2 regions of the Rhodoferax sp. BAB1 genome follow, and region 2 is predicted to be linked to the other one. Evidence: predicted binding sites of a transcription regulator. Region 2 holds the regulator's gene; the other holds the start of a gene.

Region 1 (8,911 bases), 710 kb from region 2:
GAGGTTGACCATAGCGGTTTTGGTTGTTGTAAAGGCCGTGCCATCTTAAAAAGCCTTGGGCATCTCCGTATGCTGAAGACTAGATACGCTTATGCTTCAGAAGTGGTGCTTCAGGCACTTATTCCATCTGATTCAGGAAACACGACCTCAACTACGACACCGGCGCCTGTAGGGTTGGCTTTGATCGTGAGGGTTGCCCCATGTCGTGTGGCAATCTCACTTGCAATGGAAAGTCCGAGGCCGCAGCCATCGTTCGACCGCATTGCTCGCAGGTGTTGATGTCCAGTACGCATCAGGCCGGTTCAACGATTAGTCGTGAATCTTTAAAGAGTTTCACTCAATCTTGCTCTCTAGACGCACGTGCCCGTTGGCGGGGCGATATAGATTTCAGCATCTGCAGCGGACTGATGGTGACCGTCGGCTGCAGCATTGAGATCCAATCCGTCCTTTCCATGGCCTTTAGGACCCGCACCAGAGTCTCGACCGTGGCTCCTTTCCCGCCCTCAAGATTGCGCACCGCTGTACGGGATACACCAGCATCCCGGGCCAGCGCTTCCTGGGATAAGTTCCGTAGCAATCGAGCAGCACGGATTTGCTCACCCAACGTTACTTCGAGCTCGGCCGGCGTAGAGAGATCTTTTGCCATGGGTTGAACAATAGATCGATTTAGGACTTGATGCTATTGGCTTTCTTTAAGACCAATATAGGATATTTTAGGCTTATTGGTCTCTATTAGAACCAAAATTCCAGAACGATAAAAGCGGGCCAGGCGACGTCGATAGGCCATAGCCGCTTGTCTAATATAGTGGACAAATGAGCTCGCATGACTCACTTAGCGTTCTTGACCGCCAATCACTTTTACAGCTTGGTGACCGTCTCAAGCGGTTGCGTAAAGCCCGAGGCTTTGGCACGGTCGAGATGGCCAAACGAGCCGGGGTCTCACGCACGACGCTGACCGCCGTCGAGTCGGGTTGCCTGATCATGCACTAGCTGTTGTAGCCAGAGAAGACGAATGCACCTTCGGAATACTACAGTCTCGATTTCACCGTGTCTGGTCTCTTAGGCTTGGTACCTCTCTCGAGGATCGCCCCAGATATACGCCAACGACGTGCTTTGAGACATTTCCGTTTCCTATTGGTCTCACACCTGCAGACACCTCAAATCAGGAGACGGAGACTGCCGAAGGAGCCACTATTCCTGTTGGACTGCGTCCCTCCATCAAGACTAAAGCTATACGTGTTGCCCGGGCTGCCAATCGCCTTTACGAGCTCCGGGAGCGATGGATTAACCCGCGGGAATGGACCATCGCGGTTCCCGAGGGCGTCCCTATCGGGATGACCGCTTCACCTTATCCCGACAGAATCGTTGATCGCCCAGGACTCTCTGCGGAAGATTCAAAAGAATTGAGTCGGCGTACGATGACAAATCTTTACAACACATTCCCTGACTGGTTGCGATCAGTGCATGAGGAGTTAGATCAAGCAGTCGCGGCATGCTATGGCTTCGAGTATGACCCATCGCATTCCGATGAACACGTCCTAACGGCTTTACTTCGAGAGAATAAATCTCGTAGCTTGTCGTCAAAACGGGGGGGCGATTCGCTTCCGGCGGAAGGAGGGGGACGCAGATTTCGTATGAATTGACAGTCCTTCTTGCGTACAGGGAAAAGTCTTTCATGTTTTAAGAAAAGAAGCCATGAACTAGCCCCTAAGGGCTTGTCCATGGCTTCAAATTGGCAGAAAACCGGCCTAGGTTGACTTGAGAATGTTACTAAACCCGGTTTCCCGGCTCTGTTTCATCCTGAAGTGGCAAGAGTTTCAACTTATCGGTCAAAAGTTTCATCTTTACTGTCAACCCACAGTCTCGCCCGATCAGTGTTTCAGCCGCACTGCCCCACGTAGCCGCAGGCGGTGCAGAAGTCGCAGCCGTCCTTCTTGATGACGGTGGGGTTGCCGCACTCGGGGCAGGGGCGCCCGGCCATGGCGGCGGGTTCCTCGCCTTCGGCGTGTTCGCCCGGGCTCTCCAGCACGCCCATCTCGCGCAGCGGGTAACCCTGCTCGTCCAGCACGCCCAGCATGGCGTAGCGGTGGATGATGAGGCGTGCCAGGTAGGCCACGGTGGAGGGCCAGGTCTGCTGGCGGCGTTCGCCGTGCGGCAGGCCGGGCACGAAGGCCATGAACTGGCCCAGGGGCTCGGCGTAGTTCAGCAGCTTGCGCAGCTTCATGCCGATCCAGGCCGGGTCCACCACGCGCATGTCCAGCGAGAGGATGCGTGCCAGTCCGTCGAGCGCGCGCGGGTAGTTGCCCGAGAAGCCCACGGCGCAGGGCCGCGTGACGCTGCCGCCTTCGGGCGCGGGCAGGGTGACCTCCTTGAGCGTGAGCGTGAAGGCCTCGCCCGTGGCCGGGTTGTCGATGTCCACCGCCCAGGCCAGCGTGCCCGAGGGGCCGGTCAGCGGCTCCTCGCGGCTGAACATGGCGTCCAGCACCGGCGTGGGCGCGGCCTGCGTGCGTTCGCGCCACACGCCCAGCTGCTCGCAGCGCCAGCGGACCACGGCGGCCGTGGCGGCCACCACGCCGGGGAAGAGGCGACGCTCGCCGTGCGGGGGGAAAGGCATTTCGAAGGAGCGCTCTTCCGCCACCGTGGCCAGCGCGTCGAGCTTGAGGCGCAGCCAGGCCGGGTCGTTGGCGCGCAGGTCCATGGACAGGGTCTTGGCCAGCGCGCCCAGGCCGCGCGGCTGCTCGGCGCCGTTGACCCAGACCTCGAAGGGCTGGGGCGGTCCGCCTTCCTCGCCCGGCAGTTCACCCACGAAGAGTGCGAACTCGCCATAGGGGTGGTGCACCATGAAGCTCCAGGCCAGGTTGCCGCCGGGCAGCTCGGGCCGGCCCGGCCAGCGCAGCGAAGACAGCACGGGCGCGGGCAGGCGCTCCAGTGCCAGGCGCCGGTTGGCATCGTCCAGCTGCAGCGGTGCGGCCGTGGGTGTCACGCTGAGCACCGAGCCCAGAACGCTGTTGGGCCGGTAGGTGGCCAGACCCTTGAGCCCGGCTTTCCAGGCCTGCAGGTAGAGGTCCTGGAAATCGGCATAGGGGTAGTCGGCCGGCACGTTGACGGTCTTGGAGATGGCGGTGTCGATGCAGGGTGCCACCGCGGCCACCATGGCTGCGTGGTCCTGCGCGCTCATCTCCAGCGCGGTGACGAAGGCGGGGCTGAGCGGCGCGGCCTCGCCCTTGAGGTGGCGGTACAGGCGCCAGGCGTGGTCCTCCACCGCGTATTCCTTCAGGCTGCCGTCGGGCATGCGCTTCTTGCGCGTGTAGTGCCAGCTGAAGGCTGGCTCGATGCCGTTGCTGGCGTTGTCGGCAAAGGCCAGGCTGATGGTGCCGGTGGGGGCGATGGATAGCAGGTGCGAATTGCGCAGGCCCTGCTTGCGGATCTTGTCCTTCAGTGCGGTGGGCAGGCGCGAGGCAAAGCGCGGGCTGCTCAGGTACAGGTCGGCATTGAACAGCGGGAAGGCACCGCGCTCGCGCGCCAGTTCGCTGGAGGCGTCGTAGGCCGCATCGCGCATGGTCTCCGAGATTCGGCGCGCCATCTCGCGCGCGGGCTGGCTGTCGTAGCGCAGGCCCAGCATCACCAGCGCATCACCCAGGCCGGTAAAGCCCAGGCCCACGCGGCGCTTGTTGCGCATCTCCTGCTCCTGCTGCGGTAGCGGCCAGACGGTCACGTCGAGCACGTTGTCCAGCATGCGCGTGGCGGTACGGCACAGGTCCGCAAAGCCGGTGAAGTCGAAGTGGACCTTGTCGTCGAAGGGGTCGCGCACGAAGCGCGTCAAGTCAATTGAACCGAGGCAGCAGCAACCGTAGGGGGGCAGGGGTTGCTCGGCGCAGTTGTGGACGTACAGGCCATTGGCGTCGAAGGCGTGCAGGTCGGCGATTGTGACGTCAAAGACGGGCTCAGTGCCGTCGTTCTCCAGGGACTCGACGGTGGCGACAAACCGTTCACGGTTCAGTTGCCGTTTGTAGCTGCCCAGCAGCGTGGACAGCCTCTCGGACTTGGCCGTATCGGCAAAGCCGATACGTTCGGCATAGACGGTCAGGTTGTCTCCGCTGATGACGAGTTCATGCGAGGCCTGTTGCGGGTACTCACGCTGGCCGCTCTTGCCGTCGGGCATGAGCGTGATGCCGGCCGGGCGACGTTCACGGTAGAGCGTGCTGTTGATGCCCAGGCGCAACAGCATGCGCTGGGCTGTTTCGAGCAGGGGCAGGTCGGATTGCGACAGGCGCACGCTCACGCCTTTGTCTTGCGTGCCTTGCACAGAGCCGTCGGCATCGAAGAGGCCGCGCAACAAGGCGGCGCAGAATTCGGATGAGCCGGTTTCCATCTGCGGCGTGATGGTCTTGTGCCCGGGCGTGGCGCCCATGGCAAAGGCCAGGTCGCGCAGCGCGGCAGAGGCCATGCGGCATTCGCCCCGGCTCTCGATTGGGCGCTGCCAGCCGCGGAAGTCGGCACGGTGCGGTAGCGTGCTGATCGCCTGGGCGGCGGCGGCCATGATGCCGCTGGCGCTGTGGTTCTCCACGCGGGTGTCGCTGCCCACGACCTTGAGCTCCGGCGCCCAGACCGAGAGCACCGCCTTGGTCGCACCCAGGCGGCCGTCACCAATCAGCAGGCCCAGCAGATAGCCTTCCTGACGGGTGCCATGGCCTTCCCAGCCTTCGAGCGAACGGTGGTTGTTAAGGACGATTTCATCGCCAGGCCTGAGTTCGCCTGCCTTGCACCAGTCGCTGTGCGTCTGGTAGCGGGTGCGCTGGGTCACCTTGCGCACCGGGTGATCTGCTGTCAGGCGCAGCGTGTGGCCCTCGCTCGTGCGCAGTTGCAAAACGGGCTTGGTGCCGGTTGCAAAAAAACCGGCGGACTCGGACCGATAGGGCTTGCCGTCCACGATGGCATCGAAGGGCGTGCCTATCAGTTCGCGCACCTGCCGCGCACCTTGCGACGTCATCACCCAGGTGTCGTCCGTCACGCACGGGTTGGTGCTGGCGATGCTCTCGCAGTACGAGAGGTTGTTGTCGCGGTTGATGGTGTCGACGAAAAGCACGCCGGGTTCGGCGTGGTCGTAGGTGGAGCGCATCACCTGTTCCCACAGATCGCGCGCGCGGATCTTGCGGTAGATCCACAGGCTGCGTTCGCGCTCGAAGTAGGCGCCGGCCTCTTTCTGTGCCATGCCGGCCTCGGCGCGGTGCACCAGTTCGAACTCACCGTCGTTCACCACGGCCTGCATGAAGGCATCCGTCACGCCCACCGAGATGTTGAAGTTCTTCAGGTCGCCGCTGTCCTTGGCGTGGATGAACTCCTCGATGTCCGGGTGGTCGCAGCGCAGCACGCCCATCTGCGCGCCGCGCCGGCTGCCGGCGGATTCCACCGTCTCGCAGGAGCGGTCGTACACGCGCATGTAACTCACCGGGCCCGAAGCGCTGCTCTGCGTGCTGCCCACCCAGGCGCCGCGCGGGCGGATGCGCGAGAAGTCGTAGCCCACGCCGCCGCCGCGGCGCATGGTCTCGGCCGCCTCCATCAGCGCCACGTAGATGCCGGGGTGGCCCTCGTCGTCGTGCGAGATCGAGTCGCCCACCGGCTGCACGAAGCAGTTGATCAGCGTGGCCGTCAGGTCGGTGCCCGCGGCGGACTGGATGCGCCCGGCCGGCAGAAAGCCCTGCTGCAGCGCGTGCAGGAAGCGCCCCTCCCAGTGCTGGCGTTGTTCGGGCGCCTCCACCTGGGCCAGGGCGTGCGCTACGCGCTGGTTCACCTGCAGGATGCTTTGCTCATCGCCCTTGGCGTACTTTTCCAGCAGCACTTCCTCGCTGATGCTTTGCGGGGCCAGGGCCTGGAGGGCCGGTGTCGGGTGCGTTGTGTCGCTCATGAGAAATCTCTCCATGTCTGTTTGGACAGGATGCTAGGAGGAGTGCCGGCACGCGGGTTTGACCTGTCACAAACCCTGGTCTCATGCAGGCAAGGCGTTGTTTCGAGGGGAACGCACTTGCCAGTGTGGCATGGTCTTGAGGAAAATCAAGCCATGACCATTGCCACTTTTGATGACCTGCTGGCCGCCGCGCGCCAGCAACGCGAGCCGCAGCGCCTGCTCTTCGTTTTTGCCACCGCCGAGCTGCCGGCCGACAGCACACCCGAACAGGCCGCGCGTTTTGAGGCGGGTCAAGGCGGCGCGCTGGCGCCGCTGATGTGCGTGGACAAGACACCGCAGGAACTCGTATCTTTTGCGGCACTGGCCGAGGAGGCGCAGCAGTTCGGCCAGACCTGGGCCCTGGTGTTCGTGGCGGCCATGGCCGATGGCCAGGACGCCGAGGCCCCTCTGCAGCGCATGGTGGAAGACGTCAAGCGCGGGTCTATCGGCAACTACCTGCCGTTCAATACGCGGGGCGAGCCGGTGCGGCTGGGGTGAGCCAGCCTTGCCCCTGACATCAATCGGAAGACGATCAGCATGGAAACACCACGACTCAGGGTCGGCCGGCCCATCACCCCCGAGGAATTCGAGCTGCTGGAAGACGAGCAGCTCTTGCGTCTGCTGCCGCGAGCCTACCGTGAATACTTCCCGGGCAAGGATTTCTGCGCTGACGGTTTTTTCTACCTGCACGATGGCACGGCCTGGAGTTTCTACAAGGGTGGTTTTGTCGATGAATGAATCCGCGGCGCCCGCATGCCACGGGCGCCATGGATGACGAACCGGAGGATCACGATGTCAGCCGGAGACTGGAAACAGCTGTACGCCGCCGCGCAGTCGGGGGATCTGCTACTGGTGCGGTATCACATCAGCGCGGGCGTGAACCCCAATTACCAGCACCCTGAAGTCCTGTGCACGCCGCTGGTGGCCAGCCTGATCCAGGGCCACGACGACGTTGCGCTGTACCTGCTGGAGCAGGGGGCCGATCCGCAGCTGCGCTCCGAGTTCGATGACCTCACCCCGCTGCAGGCGGCCCGCCAGTACGGGCGCGTAGCGCTGCTGCCCAGGCTGCTGGCGCTGGGCGCGCGGGAGACGCGCCAGCCCTTCTGGCGGCGCTGGCTGCCGGTCTGAGCCGGGAACATCACCCGCCCTGAACCATCCTTCCGACTTTCAAGGACCCATCACACCATGTCTCGTCTGCTGCTGCCCCTGTTCTTCGCCAGCGCCCTGCTGCTCGGCGCCTGCGCCGGCCCGACCCCGGGCCAGGGTGCGGCGCAAACCACCTTGCCCCTGCACCGCGCCTGGGTCGAGGGCCGCCAGGTGGAGTACGTGACCACCGACATCTCGGACGCCACCATGGCCAGGCAGGAGGGCGTCAACTACGTGCCGCGCCTGGCCCAGGCCATCCCCGCGCAGGGGCGGCCCTCGCTGGTGGAGCGAGTCTACAAGTTCGTGAATGGCGAGCAGATCACGGTGTTCCAGTCCGCGCCCCTGCCCACGGGCGGGGCCAATGCCGACCGCAGCTACAGCCCCTTGTGGCGCATGGTGCTGGTGCGCTGGCTCAGGCCGGGGGCCGTGCGCGAACTGCGTTCCGAAGAAGAGGTGTTGGCGGCGCAGGAGCGCGGGGACCTTGCCCTGGAAGTGACTGACATCGTGGTCAACTGTCCCATCACGCGTTCGGTGGACGGCCTGGCGCTCAAGGGCGTGCGCTGAGCCTGTACACCCTGGGGTGTTACCCGTGCCTGGCCTGGTCGAAACCGGCGCGGCCCGTTCGTCGTACAGTCTGAGTGATGTCTGAAGGACCTGCCATGAGTACCAACACCGTCCGCCTGCACCGCGTGCTGCGCGCCCCGCCGGAGCGCGTCTATCGCGCCTTCCTGGACCCCGACGCCATGGCCAAGTGGCTGCCGCCGCACGGCTTCACCGGGCGGGTGCACGAGATCGACGCGCGGGTGGGCGGGCGTTACCGCATGTCCTTCACCAACCTCGGCAATGGCCAGCGGCACAGCTTTGGCGGCGAGTATCTGGAGCTGGTGCCGAACGAGCGCATCGTCAACACCGACCGTTTCGATGACCCGGGCTGGCCCGGCGAGATGCGCACCACGGTGACGCTGCGCGCCGTGCCCAGCGGCACCGAGCTCACCGCCGTGCAGGAGGGCATCCCGGCGGCCATCCCGGTGGACGGCTGCTACGTGGGCTGGGGCCAGTCGCTGGAGTTGCTGGCGCTGCTGGTCGAAGCCGAGATCCCTGACGAAGGAAACCCTGATGACACCCCATGATTTCAACCAGCGTGCCGCGGCCATGCTGCCCGGCCACCTGGGCATCGTCATCACCCGCGCGGAGCCGGGCGAGGTGCACGCGGAGATGCGGGTGCGCCATGAGCTGATGGCGCCCAACGGTTTCCTGCATGCCGGCAGCATCGTGACGCTGGCCGACACCAGCGCGGGCTGCGGCGCCCTGGCCAGCCTGCCCGAAGGGGCCAACGGCTTCACCACCATCGAGCTCAAGTCCAACCACCTGGGCACGGTGCGCGACGGGGTGGTGCAAAGCGTGGCCAAGGCCGTGCACCTGGGCCGCACCACGCAGGTGTGGGATGCCACGGTGACGCACCGCGAGAGCGGCAAGACGCTGGCACTGTTCCGCTGCACGCAGATGGTGCTGTACCCCAAGGCAGGCGCCTGACTAGGGCTTGCGGGCCGCGTTGTCGCCCAGCCAGTCGCGCAACTGCCGGTACAGCTGCCAGCCGCCCAGCAGGCGGGGCAGCCAGCGCAGGATGCGGCGCGGGCGCTTGAACACCAGCAAGCCCAGGGCGGCCAGGGGCCAGACCGGGTGCTGGCGCAACCAGTGCAGGCTGCTGCGCACCTGGTCGACCAGCACGAGTGGTGATTGCAGGGCCCGGGCTTGCCGTTTCAGCGTGAGGCGCAGCTCGGCGCCGCGCAGCAGCAGTTGCTGTTGCCGCTCCATCAGTAC
Region 2 (19,332 bases):
CGCCTGCCGCGGCACGTAGTCCAGGGTGCAACGCGGATCGGGGTTCTCCAGAAAAGCCGTCGGCGGAATGATGCCGCTTTGCATGGCCAGCAGGCTGATGGCGAATTCCGTGGCGCCAGCCGCGCCGATCAGGTGCCCGTGCTGGGACTTGGTGGAGCTGACCGGCAGGCGGTCGGCATGGTCGCCAAACACCTGGCGTATGGTCTCGCTCTCCACCACATCGCCGGCATCGGTGGCCGTGCCATGGGCATTCAGGTAATGGATGGCAGCCGGTCCCATGCCCGCCTCGTCCAGCGCCATGCGGATGGCGCGGTACTGGCCTTCGCTGGAGGGCAGGGTCAGGTGCTGGGCATCGCTGCTGCTGCCATAACCGCAGATCTCGCCGTAGATCGTCGCTCCGCGCCGCAGCGCGGACTCCGCCGTCTCCAGCACCAGGGCGGCGGCGCCCTCGCCCAGCACAAAACCGCTGCGCTGTGTGTCGAAAGGCCGGCAACTGGCCGCAGGATCGGCGGCATGGGGCTTGGCCATCACGCGCAGCGCATTCCAGGCCATGAAGACACCCGGCACATTCATGGCTTCGGCGCCGACGGCGACAATGGCATCGGCATAACCGTGGCGGATGGTGCGACAGGCCTCGCCCACGGCCATGGCCGAGGAGGAACAGGCCACGCTGTAGGTATGGGTGGGCCCGCGAAACTGGTGGGCCATCGAGATGGCGGCCGTGGCGGCGTTGGGCATGAGCCGCGGCACCGACAGGGGGTGCATCACCGTCGGGTTGCGGCCGGCCTGCAACTGCTCGTGCATGCGGGTGTAGAGGGCCTCGCCGGTGGTGGCGCCGCCCAGACCGATGCCGGCAAACACGCCCACGCGCTCGGGCTTGATATCCCATTCAGACGCCCGGGCGTCAGCCAGGGCTTCGCGACTGGCCAGCAGGGCGAACTGCGTGGCGCGGTCCAGGCCAGCCTCGTTGCGGTCGAGTTGCTGTGCAAAGGCGGGATCGACATCGGCCGAGAGGGCCTGCGGCAGCCAGCGGGTGATCTCCGGCGTGGCCGGCCGGATGGCGCTGTGGCCCTGGATCAGGCGCTCGAAACTGCTGGTGCGCGTCAGGCCCAGCGGGTTCAGCAGGCCGATGCCGGTGACGACAACACGCGGCGCGGTGCGGACAGCAGACATGGGCCGTAGTCAGCGCGACGCGTCGATCACTCAGGCCTTGGAGACCGGCACCGGGATCTGGCCCTGGTTGGCCGCCCGGATGGTGGCTTCCATGTCGGCCACCATCTCGTCGAAACTCATGCTGCTGTAGCGCGCGGGATCTTCGACCTGGAAGCCATAGAGGTCCTCGACCTCGAACAGCATTTCGACCACCCCCAGGGAATCCAGGCCCAGATCGGCCACCTGGAGCCCGGGCTGGTCGAACACGGCCGGGGCCACGTTGAACTGTTGGATGACGAAGTCTTTGATGATCTGACGCAGCATATGGGCTCGATGTCCTCGTGGGCTCCCGCGGTCTGCGGGCAGCAGACACCCCAGGGAATATTCTTGTCGGGGCCGACCAGCAGTCCCGCCTCGGAGTGCAAATTGTACCCAGATAGGCGCGGGTCCAGCCCGGCCGAGAGGCCTGCGCCAGGGGGTGGTGCTCAGCCGGAGCGGCCCCGGAAACGGCGAGCCAGCAGCAGCGGCAGACGCAGCACAAAACCCAGCATGAGACGCGTGTGCATCCAGGTCAGCAGGACGTTGTCGCGCAGGTACTTGAAGTGCGAGACACCGCCCTCCCCGGCCTGCAGGTACTTGACCGGCGCATCGAGATTGACCGGCCAGATGCCGGCCCAGCACAGGCGCACTGCCGCTTCGATGTCGAAGTCGAAACGGCGCATCCAGCGCTGCCCGCGCATGATCTGCAGCAGCGGCGAGACCGGGTAGACGCGAAAGCCGTAGAGCGAGTCGCCGATGCCCATCCACAGCGTCTCCAGGTTGGCCCAGGCATTCGAGACCTTGCGTCCCTGCACACGCAGCGCCGGGGCGCTGGCGTCGAACACCGGCTTGCCCAGGATCATGCAGGCCGGCTGCGCCTGTGAAGCCTGCATGAAGGCCGGGATCAGCCAGGCCGGATGCTGACCATCGGAGTCCATGGTCAGCACGTGGGTGTAGCCGGCGGCCTCGGCCTGCACCAGCCCGTGCAGCACGGCGGCACCCTTGCCCTGGTTCTGTGCCAGCACCATGACCTTCAGGTTCGGCTCGCTGCGGGCCAGGGCCTGCAGCTGCTCACCCGTGCCATCCGTACTGCCGTCCACCACCACCCACACCGGGGCCCACTGGCCCAAGGCCTCGCGCACGGTCTCCAGCACCTTGGGGCCGGCGTTGTAGGTGGGGATCAGGACGAGATGGGTGCGCGAAGGCGCGGCGCCGGAGGGACGTGACATGGGGCTGGATTATGGCAAACGACCATGACAGACCGGGCAGCCCGCCGCGACATCAGCCGGCCGGCGTGACACACCACGGTGCGGTGTCATGCACCAGGCCCATCCACAGCGCCCAGGCCGAACTCGCGGCCAGTGCGAGGCCAGCCAGGCGCACCCCCCAGTCGCCCGAGCCGCTGCCACGCAGGCGCAGCCAGAGCCAGGGGCCCGCCAGCATGGAGACCGCCGTGCCCGTGGCAAACAGGGCCATGACTGCCGCACCCTCGACAGCGCTGCCCGTCATGGCCGCCACCAGCAGCGCCGAGTACAGGAGGCCGCAGGGCAGCAGGGCCCACAGCATGCCCACCACCATCGGGGCACCGCGCCCGCGGCCGGCGGCCAGTGCACGGGCGCCGTTCCAGAGCCGGCGCGCGGCGCTCTCCAGCCAGACCGGCTGCTGCGCGCGGACCAGCAGCAACAGGCCCAACGCGAGGGCCGCCACGTGAAAGAGGGTCCAGACCGGGCGCAGCGCGGCCGACTGGATGGTGAGCCAGCCCAGGCCCTGGATGGAGGCGGCAGCCAGGCCGCCGAGCAGGGCGTAGCCGGCCACGCGACCGAGCTGGAACACCCACAGGGCCTCGTTGCGCCGCGCCCCCGCCGCCTGGCCGATGCCGGCGCAGGCCGCGCCGCACATGGCGATGCAATGGGGGCCACCAGCCAGGCCCATGAGCAGGGCCGTAACGGCCAGGGAAGTCTGCATGGATCGAGTGTAGTGCCGGCTCGGCCGGCCCGCTCAGATGATCTTGGAGAAGCGCGCCCGGTTGCGGTCGGCCTGCAGGTAGCGGTCGAAAGCCATGGCCACGGCGCGCACGAAGTACCAGCCCGTGGCGCTGACCTGGATGCCGCTGTCATCCAGCGTCACCAGGCCCTGCTCGGCCAGTTCATGCATGGCCTCGAGCTCGGGGGCGAAGTAGGACTTGAAGTCGATCAGGTAGGCCAGGTTGACCGATTCGAACAAGACCTCTCCCTGGCACATCAGCGCCATGATGACGGCACGGCGCACGAGATCATCGCGCGAGAGCGCCAGGCCGCGCACCACCGCAAAGCGGCCGTGGTCGATGGCGTCGTAGTACTCCTCCAGCGTCTTGGCGTTCTGGCTGTAGGTGGCGCCGATGCGGCCGATGGACGAGACGCCCAGGCCGATCAGGTCACAGTCGGGCTGGGTGCTGTAACCCTGGAAATTGCGGTGCAGCCGGCCCTGGCGCTTGGCCACGGCCAGGGCATCGTTGGGCAGGGCGAAGTGATCCATGCCCACGTAGACATAACCCGCCCCCATGAAACGCGCCATGGCATCGGTCAGCATGGCCACCTTGCCCGCCGCGCCCGGCAACTCGGCGATGGCGATGCGGCGCTGCGGCTTGAAGCGCTCGGGCAGGTGGGCATAGGCGTACAGGGCGATGCGGTCCGGCCGCAGTTCGTTGACCTGCTGGATCGTGCGGGCGAAGGATTCCGGCGTCTGCTGCGGCAGGCCGTAGATCAGGTCCACGTTGACCGAGTCGAAGCCGCGCTCGCGCGCGGCCTGCACCAGGGCAAAGACCTGCTCGGCCGGCTGCACGCGGTGCACCGCCTTCTGCACGGCCGGGTCGAAATCCTGCACTCCGAAACTCAGACGGTTGAAGCCCAGCTCCGCCAGGGTGTCCAGGCGCCTGGCATCGATGGTGCGCGGGTCGACCTCGATCGAGTATTCGCCGCCTGGCGCCAGGTTGAAGCTGCGCCTGAGCATGGCCATGAGTTCGCGCAACTCGGCGTCGCTCAGGAAGGTCGGGGTGCCGCCGCCCAGGTGCAGCTGGGTGACGGTCTGGCCCACGCCCAATTGGGCCGTGTGCAGGTCCACCTCGCGGCCCAGGTAACGCAGGTACTCGGCCGCGCGGTCATGGTGTTTGGTGATGATCTTGTTACAGGCGCAGTAGTAACACAGCGACTCGCAAAAAGGAATGTGCACGTACAGCGAAAGCGGCAGCACCAGCGCCGCGGCGCCGGAGCGGCGCTGTTGCAGGGCGCGCACGTAGTCGTCGGCACCGAATGCCTCGACAAAACGGTCCGCCGTCGGATAGGAGGTGTAGCGCGGTCCGGCCACGTCGTGGCGACGCAGCAGTTCGGCAGAGACGGGCTCGACGGTAGCGACATTCATGGATGCCACTGTGCCGGGAATGGGCAAAATTCATCTTGATGTGCATCAAATGCTGCTAAGGTAGCGGCTGCAAGTCCGAACCTGCTCCAGGGAGCCACGATGTCCGATGTCAAAATACAGAGCATGAATCCGCAAACGATCAAAGTTGCCTGCTCCAACTGCAACCTGCGCGAGCTCTGCATGCCCATGGGCCTGAGCAACGATGAAATCGACCGCCTCGACGCCATGGTGGCCAACCGCCGCAAGATCAAGCGCGGCACCGCCCTCTTCCGCAACGGCGAGAAATTCAACTCGCTCTACGCCATCCGGACCGGCTTTTTCAAGACCTGCGTCGCCTCGGAAGACGGGCGCGACCAGGTGACCGGCTTCCAGATGGCCGGCGAGATCATCGGCCTGGACGGCATCGTCAACGACCACCATACCTGCGATGCCGTGGCGCTGGAGGATGCCGAGGTCTGCGTCATGCCCTTCGACCGCATCGAGGACCTGTCGCGCGAGATCAATGGCCTGCAGCGCCATGTGCACAAGATCATGAGCCGCGAGATCGTGCGCGAGCACGGCGTCATGCTGCTGCTGGGCAGCATGCGCGCCGAGGAACGGCTGGCGGCCTTCCTGCTGAACCTGGTGCAGCGCCTGCACGCGCGGGGGTTCTCGCAGTCCGAGCTGATCCTGCGCATGACACGGGAGGAAATCGGCAGCTACCTGGGTCTGAAACTCGAGACCGTCAGCCGCACTTTCTCAAAGTTCGTGGAAGACGGTATCGTCGAGGTCAAGCAGCGCCATGTGCGCATCCTCGACACCGAAGCCCTGACCCGTCTGGTCAACCACCAGACCGAGTGCCACTGAGGCCGCACGGTCCCCGCTCCTTCAGCAGCAGCCTTCCTGTTTGGGGCAGCCCTCGGGCCGCTCGTCCTGCGGCAGCGGGCACTGGTTGAGCTCGAAGGGCGACATGGCCAGCAGCGTCGTGAGCGCGCTGGACAGCATGGTGATGCCCCAGAAGACGAAGAAGGCAATGGTGTAGATGCCCTGGCGCGACAGCTCGACCGGCTGGCCGAACCAGTGCAGGTCATGCGGATCGACCATGGCGAACACCAGCATTTCCAGCAGCCCGGCGACCAGAAAGGCCGGCCAGGCAATCCACATGAACTTTTGCAGTTTCATCGTGCCCTCCTCATGTGAGCGCCTTCAAGGCTTGGTGACCGCTGGCGGTGTGCCGGTGGCCGCGTGGTTGCGTGCCTGCACGGCCGGCGCCAGGCTGGCCGGATCGGTGGCCAGCGTCTTGTTGATCTCGATGCCCTGGCGGTAATAGTCCGGGCTGAGCACGGGGTCGGGGCGGCTCACGGCCAGGTAGAGCGTGATGAAACCGGCGATCACCACGATGACCGGGCCGGCCAGCACCAGCCAGACATGGCCAAACTTCCACCAGGGTTCGGGTGGTGTCGTGCGGCTTTGATCGTTCATGCGCTTGGCTCCTCAACGGGGTACCAGGAACACCGACTTCTCGCGCAATTTCGCCGAGCTGTCGCGTGCCGTGATCTCGAAATGAATGGGGTGGGTACCGGCCGCCGCCGCCTCGTAGGGCAGCTGCAGGCGCACCGCGACCCAGCGTGACTGCGTGGAGTCGACCACGACCTCTTCCTCGGAGGCCAGCGCCAGGCCCGGCAGGCCGCTGACCGTCAGGCGGTAGTGCTGGTCGGATTCGGTGGCGTTCATGATCTGCAGGCGGTAGACGTTCTCGATCATGCCACCGGCCACGATGCGCGCCATCACGCCGCGGTCGCGCACCACGTCCACCTTGAAGGGCGTGCGCATCGCCAGGCTCACCAGCATGGCGATGCAGACCCCGGCCAGGATGGAGGTGTAGACCAGCACCCGCGGACGGAACACGTGTTTCCAGGTCTCGGCCTGCGTCCACTTGTTCTTGATGGCGTTCTGCGTCGAGTACTTGACCAGGCCACGTGCGTAGCCCATCTTGTCCATCACGGTGTCACAGACGTCGGCGCAGGCGCCGCAGCCTATGCACTCGTACTGCAGTCCCTTGCGGATGTCGATACCGGTCGGGCAGACCTGCACGCACAGGCTGCAGTCGACACAGGCGCCCAGCTGGAGCGCGGCCGGGTCGGCCTTGCGCGAGCGCGCGCCACGGGGTTCGCCACGTTCCGTGTCGTAGCTGACAATCAGCGTGTCCTTGTCGAACATGGCGCTCTGGAAACGCGCATACGGACACATGTACTTGCAGACCTGCTCGCGCATGAAACCGGCATTGCCGTAGGTGGCAAAGCCGTAGAAGATCACCCAGAACACCTCCCAGGACCCCATGCGCGACTGGAGGAACTCCTGGCCCAGTTCGTGGATGGGCGTGAAGTAGCCGACGAAGGTGAAACCGGTCCACAGCGCCACGGCCAGCCAGACCAGGTGCTTGCCGCCCTTGCGCGCGATCTTGTTCAGGGACCACGGAGCGGCGTCAAGCCGCATGCGGGCCGAGCGGTCGCCTTCGATGCGGTGCTCGATCCAGAGGAAGATTTCGGTATAGACCGTCTGCGGGCAGGCGTAGCCGCACCACAGGCGCCCGGCCACCGCCGTGAACAGGAACAGGGCGAGCGCCGAGATGACCAGCAGGCCGGTCAGGTAGATGAAGTCCTGCGGGTACAGGACCAGGCCGAAGATGTAGAAGCGCCGCGCCCCCAGGTCGAACAGCACCGCCTGGCGCTGGCCCCACTCCAGCCAGGGCAGGCCGTAGAACACCAGCTGGGTCAGCCACACAAAAACCCAGCGCCAGCGGCTGAAGAGGCCACTGACGCTGCGGGGATAGATTTTCTTGTGGGCCTCGTAGAGCGAGACCAACTCCGCATCCTCCGCGATGGCGGCCGCATCCGGCGCCTGCGCGGTGATGGGGATGACCTTGCGGCCAGCGCTATCAGGATCGCTCAAATCAACTCCCCGGCCCTTACTGGGCCGCTACTTTCGTGCCGCCCGAGCGGCTCCAGACATAGGCGGACAGCACATGGATCTGGGCGGCGCTCAGCTTGCCCTCCTGGGCCGGCATCTGGTTGACCTTGCCGTTGTTGACGATGCTGATGATGGCGTTTTCGCCCCAGCCGTGCAGCCAGGTGTCGTCCGTCAGATTGGGGGCGCCCAGGGCCACGTTGCCCTTGCCGTCCATGCCATGGCAGGCGGCACAGGCACCGAACTTGGCCTTGCCCAGCGAGGCGCGCAGCGTGTCATGCGGGCTGTTGGACAGGCTCAGCACGTAGTGGGCCACGTTCTTGACGTCGTCCGGGGTGCCCACGGCCGCGCCCATGGGCGGCATATTGCCGACGCGCCCCTTGGTGATGGACTCCTTGATCTGCTCGGGTGCGCCGCCATACAGCCAGTCGCCGTCGCTCAGGTTGGGGAAACCCTTGCTGCCGCGTGCATCGGAACCGTGGCATTGCGAGCAGTTGTTCATGAACACGCGCTCGCCGATGGCCATGGCCTGCGGATCACGCGCCATGTCCTGCACGCTCATGGCAGCAAAACGGGCATACAGGGGGGCGACTTCCTTCTCGCCCTTGGCCATCTCGGCCTCGTACTGGCCCAGCTGGCTCCAGCCCAGCTTGCCCGGGCTGCTGCCCAGACCCGGGTACATGGCCAGGTAGATCAGGCTGAAGACCACGGTGATGATGAAAAGCCAGACCCACCAGCGTGGCAGGGGGTTGTTCATCTCGCGCAGGTCGCCGTCCCAGACGTGGCCGGTGGTGTTGTCGTTGGCGGTCATGGCCTTGGCCTTGCCGCTGACCCAGAGCAGCACCAGGCAGGCAATGATGCCCACGATGGTGACCGCCGTGACGAAAACCGACCAGAAGTTGCTTGTGAAATCACTCATTTTTCTTCCTTTGACGGCGCGTTAATCCTGCTCGAAGGGCAGCTGGGCCGCCTTTTCGAAATCAGCCGCGTTGCGGCTTGACCAGGCCCACAGCACGATGCCGATGAAGCAGATCAGGCCTGCGACGGTCACGGCGGAACGAAGGGTGTTGACGTCCATGATGGGGTCTCCGTCTTATTTGAGGGCCGTGCCCAGGACCTGCAGGTAGGCGATCACGGCGTCCATTTCGGACTTGCCCTTGACCTCCTCGCCCGCCTTGGCGATCTGCTCGTCGGTGTACGGCACGCCCACGGTGCGCAACGCCTTCATGTGGCGCGGCATGGAGGCCGCATCGACCATGTTGGCGGCCAGCCAGGGGTAGGCCGGCATGTTCGATTCGGGCACGAGGTCACGCGGATTGACCAGGTGCAGGCGATGCCATTCGTCGCTGTACTTGCCGCCCACGCGCGCCAGGTCCGGACCGGTGCGCTTGCTGCCCCACTGGAAGGGGTGGTCGTAGACCGACTCGCCTGCCACCGAGTAGTGGCCGTAACGCAGGGTCTCGGCGCGGAAGGGACGGATCATCTGCGAATGGCAGTTGTAACAGCCCTCGCGCACATAGACGTCGCGCCCGGCCAGCTGCAGCGCGGTGTAGGGCTGGATGCCCTTGATCGGCTCGGTGGTGGACTTCTGGAAGAACAGCGGGACGATCTCGACCAGACCGCCGACCAGCAGCACCAGCAGGATGAGCACGATCATCAGGAAGTTGTTGGTCTCGATCTTCTCGTGCGAGATGCCGCCGGATTTGGTGTTGTTAGCCATGGTGTGTTCCTTCTCAGGCGTGGGCGGCGGCGGCCGGGATGGTGACCTGGGTCGCACGGCCGGCGGTGGCGGTCTTGATCACGTTCCACAGCATCAGGCACATGCCGCCCAGGTAGAGCAGGCCGCCCAGCAGACGCAGCACGTAGAACGGGAAGGTGGCCTTGACCGACTCGACAAAGGTGTAGGTCAGGGTGCCGTCGGGGTTGATGGCGCGCCACATCAGGCCCTGCATCACGCCGGCAATCCACATGGCCGCGATGTAGATCACGATGCCGATGGTGGCGGTCCAGAAGTGGACCTCGATCGCTTTCACGCTGTACATCTGCTTCTGGCCGAACAGGCGCGGGATCAGGTAGTACATGGAGCCCATGGTCACCAGGCCGACCCAGCCGAGGGCGCCGGAGTGCACGTGGCCCACGGTCCAGTCGGTGTAGTGGCTCAGGGCGTTGACGGTCTTGATCGACATCATCGGGCCCTCGAAGGTGCTCATGCCGTAGAAGGACAGCGAGACGATCAGGAAGCGCAGGATGGGGTCGTCACGCAGCTTGTGCCAGGCACCCGACAGGGTCATGATGCCGTTGATCATGCCGCCCCAGCTCGGCGCCAGCAGGATCAGGGAGAACACCATGCCGACCGACTGGGTCCAGTCCGGCAGCGCGGTGTAGTGCAGGTGGTGCGGACCCGCCCACATGTAGGTGAAGATCAGGGCCCAGAAATGCACGATGGACAGGCGGTAGCTGTACACCGGGCGCTCGGCCTGCTTGGGGATGAAGTAGTACATCATGCCCAGGAAGCCGGCCGTCAGGAAGAAGCCCACGGCGTTGTGGCCGTACCACCACTGCACCATGGCGTCCTGCACGCCGGCGTAGGCCGAGTAGGACGTGAACCAGCCGGACGGGATGGCCGCGCTGTTGACCAGGTGCAGCAGGGCCACGGCGATGATGAAGGCGCCGAAGAACCAGTTGGCCACGTAGATGTGGCGCACCTTGCGCGTGCCCACGGTACCGAAGAAGACGATGGCAAAGGAGACCCAGACCAGGGTGATCAGGATGTCGATCGGCCACTCCAGTTCGGCGTACTCCTTGCCCTGGGTGTAGCCCAGCGGCAGGGAGACGGCCGCCAGCACGATGACCGCCTGCCAGCCCCAGAAGGTGAAGGCCGCCAGCTTCTCGCCGAACAGGCGCACCTGGCAGGTCCGCTGCACCACGTAATAGGCGGCGGCGAACAGGCCGCAACCGCCGAAGGCGAAGATCACGGCGTTGGTGTGCAAGGGTCGCAGGCGACCATAGCTCAGCCAGGAGATGCCGAAATTGAGTTCAGGCCAAGTCAGCTGGGCGGCGATGATCACGCCGACCAGCATGCCGACCACCCCCCAGACCACCGTCATGATGGCGAACTGTCGAACAACGGTGTCGTTGTAGACGGTCGCCTGTTGGTTTGCAAATGCCATGTGCACCTCTCTTCTTGAAATTAACCTTACTGAGTGTCAGCGTATATCCCTGCCGCCGGTTTGACGCATGTCAACCGGTTTCAAGAATCCCGCAGAATCCGCTCGCCCTCGGCCTCGATGTCCTCGAACTGGCCGCGCTCTATGGCCCACCACAGGCCCCCGAGGATGAAAAACACCAGCGCCACCGAGAGCGGGATCAGCAAATACAGTATGTCCATCAGATGGCTTCCTTGTGACTTGGGGCTACGGCCAACCGCAGGGCGTTGAGCACCACCAGCAGAGAACTGGCCGCCATGCCCAGGCCGGCCAGCCAGGCCGGCAGCCAGCCCGCCACGGCCAGCGGCACGCAGGCGGCGTTGTAGACGACGGCCCAGGCCAGGTTCTGGCGCACGATGCGCAGGGTGCGGCGCGCCAGCAGCAGGGCGCGGCCGACCGCGGCCAGACTGTCCCCCAGCACGACAAAATCGGATTGCGCCTGGGCCAGCGGCACCGCCTGGCCAAAGGCAAAGGAGACATGGGCGCCGGCCAGGGCCGGGCCATCGTTCAGGCCGTCGCCCACCACGGCCACGCGGCGCCCCTGTCGCTGGGCCGCCTGCAAAAAGGCCAGCTTGTCCTGCGGCGTGCAGCCACCACGGGCCTCGCGGATGCCCAGCCGGTCGGCCACACGGGCCACGGCCGGCGCCGCATCGCCCGAGAGGATGCGCACCTCGATGCCCTGGGCCTGCAAGGCGGCCACGGTGGCGGCTGCATCCGGGCGGATGTCTTCGCCGAACTCGAAGATGGCCAGCCAGCCCTGGGCATCACTGAGCACGGCGTGCGGGCCGGCCGGTGCGGCAAGGCTGACACCGCAGTGCGCCCGGGAACCCAGGCGCAGTTCCTGAGTGACGCCGCCCTGCCCCGGCGGGGGGCTGACCAGCCCCCGCAAGCCCTGGCCCGCAAGCTCATGCACCTGCTCGGACCGCCAGGCCAGCACACCCTCGCCCTGCCCGGCCGCGAACAAGGCCCGCGACACCGGGTGCAAGGACTGTTGCGCCAGCGCCATGGCCATGGCCAGCGCCTCGTTGCGATCCACGCCTGCGCGGGTCGACACGGACTGCAGCACCATGGCGTCACGCGTCAGGGTGCCGGTCTTGTCGAACAGCACCGTGTCCACTTCAGCCAGCGCCTCCAGCCCCCCCAGGCGGCGCACCAGCACCCCCTGGCGCGCCAGCGTGCCGGCGGCGGCCAGCATGGCCGCCGGCGTGGCCAGCGAGAGGGCACAGGGACAGGTCACCACCAGCACCGCGACCGCCACCATCAGGGCGTGGCCCGGATCATGCGACCACCAGAAAGCCGCGGCACCGCCCGCCGCCAGCAGGACACCGATCAGGAAGGGCCGGGCCAGACGGTCCACCAGTTGCGCCAGTTGCGGCCGGCTGGTGGCGGCCTGCTCCATCAGCGCCACGATCTGGGCAAAACGCGTGTCCTCCCCCGTGCGCTCCACCCGCACCTGCACCGCGGCGTTCAGGTTGTGGCTGCCGGCAATGACGCTGGCGCCGACGCCACGCAGCAGCGGACGGGACTCGCCCGTGAGCAGGGCCTCGTCGGCCAGAGTTTCACCGTCGATCACCACACCATCTGCCGGGAAGGCTTCGCCCGGCAGCACGCGCAGCACGTCGCCAGGCAACACGCGGCGCACCGCCACACGCTCGAACTCGCCGTCGGCACGCTGGCGCAACACGCTGTCGGGCAGGCGGTTCATCAGGGCGTCGAGGGCGCCGGCGGTGCGCTCGCGCAGGCGCTGCTCCAGCCAGCGCCCGGTGAGCAGGAAAAAGACGAACATGGTCAGCGAGTCGAAGTACACCTCTCGGCCAAAGATGCCCTGGGGCTCGAAGGTGCCGGCCGTGCTGACCACGAAGGTGATGCCCATGCCCAGGGCCACCGGCAGGTCCATGCTGATGCGCCGCTGCAGGATGTCGCGCAGGGCGGCGGAGAAGAAGGGCCCGCAGGAAAACAACATGACCGGCAGCGTCAGCACCCAGGAGGCCCAGCGCAGCAGCTGCTCCATCTCGGCCGTCAGGTCACCGGGCTCGGCCACATAGGCCGGCCACGCGTACATCATGACCTGCATCATGCAAAGGCCTGCCACCGCCCAGCGCCACAAGGCCTTGCGGGTCTCCTGGCGCCGGCGTTCGCTGGCAAAGGCGTCGTTGGCCGGCACGGCCCGGTAACCGGCACGGCGCACGGCTTCCATCCAGCCCGAGGGCAACACGGCATCGGCCTGCCAGCGCACACGGGCGCGCCGGCTCCCGGCGCTGACGCTGGCGGACGCCACGCCCGGCACACTACGCAAGGCATCCTCGACGCTCAGCGCGCAGGCGGCACAGTGCATACCTTCGATCACCAGATGAGACTCCCAGCTGTCCGCCTGCCCGTCCACCGGGCGGCTGAAGGCGGACCAGGCCGCCGGATCATCGAGCAGTGGCCCAGCCTCGAGCTGAGCCCCGCCGGACAGCAACGGGCGCTCCCCGGACACCGGCAGGAGTTGCGCAGACACGGCAAGACTGGCAGATTGCATGAGGGCCAAGCGTAGCGGGCAGAACCCGCCTGCGGCTTGATATGGATCAAGACCATACCAGAACCCCGTGGAGTAATCTAGAGGCGCTCGAACAACCCAAGGAGATCACCATGTACCAACGCATCCTCGTCGCCACCGATGGCAGCACCCTGTCCAAGAAGGCCGTGAGCAGTGCCATCGCCCTGGCCAGGCTCAGCGGCGCCGAACTGGTCGCCCTGAAGGTGGTGCCACGTTATCCGCAGAGCTATTTCGAAGGCGGCCTGGCCCTGGCGCCCAGCGACATTGCCAAGATCGAAAAACAGTGGGCGACCCACGGCCAGGCCGTGGTGGACGGCGTCGCCAGGTCGTCTGCGGCCAAGGGACTCAGCGTCAAGGCCGTGGTGGTCAAGTCCGATCTGGTCAGCGAGGCCATCATCGCCACCGCCAAGAAGAACAAGTGCGACCTCATCGTCATGGCCTCCCACGGCCGCAGGGGTGTCAAGCGCCTGCTGCTGGGCAGCGAGACCCAGCAGGTGCTGACGCACTCGAGCATTCCGGTGCTGGTGCTGCGCTGAGATCGCGCGTCGGGGGAACTGTTAAATTCCCGTGGAACGACCGCCACGGGAACCCATGAACGCACACCCCCTCCTTTTTCCCTTGCTGCTCCTGCCACTGCTCGTGCAGGCGCAGCCGGTCTCGCTGCGCTCTTCCGACAGCAGCGAACTCGGCGTCGAGGTCATGAGCCAGCGCTACGAGGCCGGCAGCGGCACTGCCGCCTATAGCCAGGCAGGCAACAAGGTCGGCCTGGTGTTCCGCTTCACCCAGGCCCTGGACGACAACTGGTACTGGGGCGCCGATGCGCGCCAGTCCCACGGCAACATCAACTACAGCAGCGTCAGCCGTGGCGACAAGGGCGGCAACGCAGAGGTGCTCACCGAGGTGCGCATCACCGGCGGCAAGGACTACCCGCTAGGGACCCAGTTGCTGGCGCCCTACTTCGGCCTGGGTTACCGCGAGCTCAGGACCGACCTGCGCGGCCTTACCAGCACCGGTGACGAAGGGTACCGGCGCCGCAGCCAGTATGTTTACCTGCCGCTGGGCCTGACGCACCGCCTGCAACTGCAGGCCCAGGCCCGGCTCTCGACCAGCCTGGAATACGACCTGCTGCTGGATGGCCAGCAGAGCTTTTTGCTCTCGGACACCGACCCGAGCTCCAACGACCCGGTCACCAGCCAGCGCAGCGGCCATGGCCTGCGCCTGACCAGCAGCTACGAAACCCACGACTGGTCTTTCGGCTTCTTCGTGCATTACTGGCGCGTCGCCGCCTCCGACCAGGCTCGTCAGGCGCTGGCCGGCGTCCCCGCTGCGCTGGTCGAGGAACCCCGCAACAGCACGCGCGAAGTCGGCGTGCAGTTCCGGCTGCGCTTTCACTAGGACAGCAGATCAGGCGCCGAACAGCGCCTTGTACTGGTCCCGCAGCAGGTTCTTCTGCACCTTGCCCATGGTGTTGCGCGGCAGGTCGTCAACCACGAAGCACTTCTTGGGAATCTTGAAGTTGGCCAGCCTGGACTTCAAGCTGGCAATGATCTGCTCGCCATCCAGCGTTGCGCCGGGTTTGCGCACCACCACGGCGACCCCCACCTCACCGAAGTCCGGATGCGGCACGCCCACCAGCGCGCTCTCGGCCACACCGGGCATTTCATTGACATAACCCTCGATCTCGGCCGGGTAGACGTTGTAGCCGCCGCTGATGATCAGGTCCTTGCTGCGGCCGACGATGGCCACGTAACCACGCTCATCGATCTTGCCCACGTCACCGGTGCGGAAGTAGCCGTCGGCGGTGAACTCTTCTTTTGTCTTCTCGGGCATGCGCCAGTAGCCCTTGAACACATTGGGGCCCTTGACCTGGATGCCGCCGATCTCGCCCACGGGCAGGGCTTGGTCGGCCTGATCGCAGACACGCAGGCTCACGCCCGGCAGCGGGAAACCCACGGTGCCGCCACGGCGCTCGCCGAGCCTGGCGTCATAAGGATTGGAGGTCAGCATGATGGTCTCGCTCATGCCGTAGCGCTCCAGGATGGTGTGGCCGGTGCGCTGCTGCCAGGCCTGGAAGGTTTCGATCAGCAAGGGTGCCGAACCGGCAACGAACAGGCGCATGTTACGCACCGCCTCGCGGGTCAGGCCCGGCTCGGCCAGCAGGCGCACGTAGAGCGTGGGCACGCCCATGAAGACGGTCGCCTCGGGCATCTTCTCGAGCACGCGTTTCGGGTCGAACTTCGCCATCCAGAACATCTTGCTGCCGTTGAGCAGCGCACCGTGCAGGGCCACGAACAGGCCATGCACGTGGAAGATGGGCAGCGCATGGATCAGCACGTCACCGGTTTTCCAGCCCCAGTAGTCTTTCAGAACCCGGGCATTGCTCAGCAGGTTGCCATGCGTGAGCATGGCGCCCTTGCTGCGGCCGGTGGTGCCGCTGGTGTAGAGGATGGCCGCCAGGTCATCGGCCTGGCGTTCGACCGGCACATGACGGTCCGAACAGTGCGCGGCACGTTCCAGCAGCGAGCCGCTGCGGTTGTCATCCAGGGTGTAGACGTGCTGGGTGCCGGCCTTGAAGACCAGCTTGCTGACCCAGCCGAAGTTCCTGGGGCTGCACACCACCACGGCCGGCTCGGCATTCGCGATGAAATACTCGATCTCGGCACTCTGGTAGGCCGTGTTCAGCGGCAGGAAGACGTAGCCGGCGCGCAGCGTGGCCAGGTAGAGCATCATGGCCTCGACCGACTTCTCCACCTGCACGGCCACGCGCGACCCCTCGGGCAGGTTCAGCGACTGCAGCAGGTTGGCCAGCATGGCCGTGGCGCGCTCCAGGTCGCGCCAGGAATACTGCAGGCCGTTATCGGTCTCGATGGCGACGGCATCGAGATCGGCGGGGAAAGCCGCACGCAGTGCGGAAAACAGGTTGGTGTTGGTTCGGGACATGATGCGGATCACCAGGGTCAGGAAGTCGGATGTGAAAATTCGGCGGGCCGCTTGGCCAGGAAAGCGGCGATGCCTTCGCGGTGCTCGGCGCTGTCGGCATAGGCATAGGCCCCGCCCAGCAAGGCCTGCAGCGCCGGCGCAGCGACGGACGACTGCAGGGTGCGCAAGGCCTGCTTGTTCAGGCGGGCGGCCTGCGGAGCCAGTGCCTGGATGCGCTGCGTGCTGGCCTCGATCTCATCGGCCAGTTGCGCCGCTGGCAGCACGCGCTGCACAAAACCGCGCGCCTGCATCTGCTGGGCCGTCAGCACGGCGCCTTCCAGCAGCATCTCGCGTGCCGTCGTGGCACCGGCCTCGCGCAGGACCAGGGCGGCCTCACGCGGCGCCATGGGAAAACCGAGGCGGCCGATCGGCGCACCAAAACGCGCCGTCTCGGTGGCGATCCGGATGTCGCAGCAGCAGGCGATCTCCACGCCTGCCCCCATGCAGTTGCCCTCGATCTGGGCGATCACGGGCACGTCGCAGTCCAGCACGGCCTGCAGGCCACCCCAGACCTCGTTCTCGTGGAAGTCGCGCAGGCTGGCCTCGCTAAAGCGGAAGCCCTCGTACTCGGAGATGTCGCCCCCTGCACAGAAATGACCGCCCTCCCCGCGCAGCACGATGCAGCGCAGGGAAGGATCGGCCTGCAGGGCCAGGAACACCGCGCGCAGCTCACGCCACATCGCACAGGACATGGCGTTGAACTTGCCGGGGTGGCTGAGGGTGACCAGGGCCAAGGTGCCCTGCCGCTGCAGCTGGATACGGCCGCTCATGGTCGAAACAGGTGCATCAGGCGTGGGGCGACAGGACCTGGACGCACGGTCAGTCGAGCTTGGCGCCCGAGAGCTTGACCACCTGGGTCCAGCGCTTGACTTCGGCACTCACGAACTGGCCAAACTGCTGCGAGGTCATGCTGCTGAATTCAGCGCCCTGGTTGGCCCAGACGGCCTTGGCCTCGGGGGTATTGCCGGCCTTGCGGATCTCCTCGGAGGCACGCGCCTGCACATCCGCCGGGGTACCCTTGGGCGCCCAGATGCCGTACCAGGTCTGCACCGTGTACTCGGGCAGGCCCAGCTCGGCCGCGCAGGGCACATCCGGGAAAGCGGCGTTGCGCTTGGGCCCGGCCACCATCAGGGCCTTGATACGACCGCCCTTGATGTGGGCAGCCGAGGAACCCAGGCCGTCGAACATCATGTCCACGTTGCCGGCAATCAGGTCCTGCAGGGCCGGGCCGGCGCCACGGTAGGGGATGTGGGTGATGAAGGTCTTGGTCTGCTGCTTGAAGAGCTCGCCGGCCAGATGGTGCGAGGTGCCGCTACCGGCCGAGCCATAGTTCAGCTTGCCCGGGCTCTTGCGCAACATCTCCAGGAAGGACTTGAAATCACCCTCGGTGACCTTCTTGGGGTTGACCACCAGCACCTGCGGCACCGTGGCCACCAGCGCCAGCGGCACGAAATCCTTCTCGATGTCGTAATCGAGCTTGGGATACATCGAAGGCGCGATGGTGTGGTGCACCGCCCCCATGAACAGGGTGTAGCCATCCGGCTGGGCCTTGGCTGCAATGCTCGCACCCAGCGTGCCACCGGCACCGCCGCGGTTGTCGATGATGAGCTGCTTGCCGGTCAACTTGGAAAAGGAAGCCGACAGGGGGCGGGCAAAGGCATCGGTGCCGCCGCCGGCGGGAAAGGGCACGACCACGGTGACCGGCTTGGCCGGCCAGCCGGACTGGGCCTGCGCCCACAGAGGACCAGTGGCCAGTCCGGCCGCAGCCAGGCGCAGCACGTCGCGTCGCTTGCTGCTGAAAGTGAATGCTGTAGTCATGTTGTCTCCTTTAGTTGAATGAATCAGCGATCATGCCGTCAGAACTGCATGTCCTCAATGGAGGGCGCCACCGCTATTTTGCCCTCTGCCAGCTGGTCCCGCTGCCGGTCCAGGCGCTTGAGATCGTAGAGGTAGTTGACCATCAGGCCAAACGACTGCTTGATGCCTTTGGGCGAGGGATCACCCATCCAGTTCAGGCGCTCGACACGTGCCCCGTTGCCCAGGTGGAAACGCGCGACGGGATCGGCGGGTTTGCCCTCGACCAGCTCGCGTCCCAGGTAATGTGCCGCGCAGTGCAGCAGCCAGCGGCGCAGGACCGGCCTGGCCTCCAGCGACTCGGCCTTGTCCAGGGCCTGCAGCACGTGGGCTGCGGACGGCGGCTCGAAACCCACGGCCCGCCCCAGTTCTGCCCGTTCTTTTTCAGGCGTCAGCTCCAGCATGCGCGCCGCATTCTGCGTCAGCCAGGACCGCAAGCCGGGTATCGGCGACAGGGTGGCGAAATGCCTGAGCCGGGGGAATTCGGCACTCAGCGTCTCCACCACCCGCTTGATGAGCGAGTCGCCGAAGCTCACCCCCCGCAAGCCGTTCTGGGTGTTGCTGATGGAGTAGAAGATGGCCGTGGTGGCCTTGCCGAGATCGGACGCGGCGGCCTGCTCATCGAGCAGGGGCGTGATGCTGTCAGCCATGTGGTCGATCAGTGCCACCTCGACGAAGATCAGGGGTTCGCCGGGCAGGCGCGGGTGGAAAAACCCGTAGCAGCGGCGGTCGGAGTCCAGCCGGTTCTTGACGTCGGCCCAACTGCGGATGTCATGCACCGCCTCGTACTTGATCAGCTTTTCGACCAGGGAGGCCGGCGAATCCCAGCTGATGCGCTGCAACTCCAGGAAACCGACGTCGAACCAGGTGGAGAACATGTATTCCATCTCCACGTCCAGCGCCTGCAGCCGCCTGTCCTTCTTCAGGTAGGGCTGCATCTCGGCCCGCAGGTCCACCAGGAAACGGATGCCTTCGGGCAGCACGCTGAAACGCTGCAGCAGGCGCCGGCGCGGCGACACCGTGGCCCGCCGGTACTGCACCTCGGCCGCTGCCTCGTCCGGCGTGCCGACCGCGGCTGCAAACTTGGCCTGGGCGCTTTTGACCTTGTCGGGATCGGCCGTGAACATCTCGCTCATCAGCAGCCACATGTCGCGCCGCCGGGCCACCGTGGCGCCGGCGTAACGCTCGATCAGGACCTGGGCCCGCCGCCCCCCCTCGACT

The links. Region 2 encodes FNR, which switches genes on or off when oxygen is low (the NO sensors DNR and NnrR bind a similar motif). Its sites were predicted from a motif close to TTGATNNNNATCAA; they were not measured.
Region 1: a site for FNR is predicted at 6,042-6,055, ahead of HTY51_RS02980 (ribonucleotide reductase subunit alpha). Genes of this name have one in related genera too.

The regions. Positions count from the first base shown of each region.
Region 1 covers NZ_CP054424.1:605,465-614,375, forward strand. Annotated here, with positions in the region: gene HTY51_RS02960 (DNA-binding transcriptional regulator) at 1-12, opposite strand, end outside; gene HTY51_RS02965 (helix-turn-helix transcriptional regulator) at 338-646, opposite strand; partial or broken gene HTY51_RS02970 (helix-turn-helix transcriptional regulator) at 814-972, shown strand; gene HTY51_RS18830 (type IIL restriction-modification enzyme MmeI) at 972-1,643, shown strand; gene HTY51_RS02975 (LAGLIDADG family homing endonuclease) at 1,880-5,905, opposite strand; gene HTY51_RS02980 (ribonucleotide reductase subunit alpha) at 6,059-6,442, shown strand; gene HTY51_RS02985 (hypothetical protein) at 6,482-6,682, shown strand; gene HTY51_RS02990 (ankyrin repeat domain-containing protein) at 6,737-7,072, shown strand; gene HTY51_RS02995 (hypothetical protein) at 7,130-7,654, shown strand; gene HTY51_RS03000 (SRPBCC family protein) at 7,750-8,220, shown strand; gene HTY51_RS03005 (PaaI family thioesterase) at 8,207-8,623, shown strand; gene HTY51_RS03010 (YqjK family protein) at 8,624-8,911, opposite strand, start outside.
Region 2 covers NZ_CP054424.1:1,305,452-1,324,783, reverse strand. Annotated here, with positions in the region: gene HTY51_RS06430 (beta-ketoacyl synthase) at 1-1,173, opposite strand, end outside; gene HTY51_RS06425 (acyl carrier protein) at 1,204-1,476, opposite strand; gene HTY51_RS06420 (glycosyltransferase family 2 protein) at 1,638-2,420, opposite strand; gene HTY51_RS06415 (sulfite exporter TauE/SafE family protein) at 2,473-3,156, opposite strand; gene hemN (oxygen-independent coproporphyrinogen III oxidase) at 3,190-4,587, opposite strand; gene fnr (fumarate/nitrate reduction transcriptional regulator Fnr) at 4,711-5,433, shown strand; gene HTY51_RS06400 (hypothetical protein) at 5,455-5,748, opposite strand; gene HTY51_RS06395 (FixH family protein) at 5,773-6,048, opposite strand; gene ccoG (cytochrome c oxidase accessory protein CcoG) at 6,061-7,518, opposite strand; gene ccoP (cytochrome-c oxidase, cbb3-type subunit III) at 7,535-8,452, opposite strand; gene HTY51_RS06380 (CcoQ/FixQ family Cbb3-type cytochrome c oxidase assembly chaperone) at 8,474-8,611, opposite strand; gene ccoO (cytochrome-c oxidase, cbb3-type subunit II) at 8,627-9,253, opposite strand; gene ccoN (cytochrome-c oxidase, cbb3-type subunit I) at 9,267-10,703, opposite strand; gene ccoS (cbb3-type cytochrome oxidase assembly protein CcoS) at 10,784-10,921, opposite strand; gene HTY51_RS06360 (cation-translocating P-type ATPase) at 10,921-13,260, opposite strand; gene HTY51_RS06355 (universal stress protein) at 13,371-13,814, shown strand; gene HTY51_RS06350 (hypothetical protein) at 13,870-14,673, shown strand; gene HTY51_RS06345 (malonyl-CoA synthase) at 14,683-16,218, opposite strand; gene HTY51_RS06340 (enoyl-CoA hydratase/isomerase family protein) at 16,236-17,027, opposite strand; gene HTY51_RS06335 (tripartite tricarboxylate transporter substrate binding protein) at 17,077-18,075, opposite strand; gene HTY51_RS06330 (malonyl-CoA decarboxylase) at 18,114-19,332, opposite strand, start outside.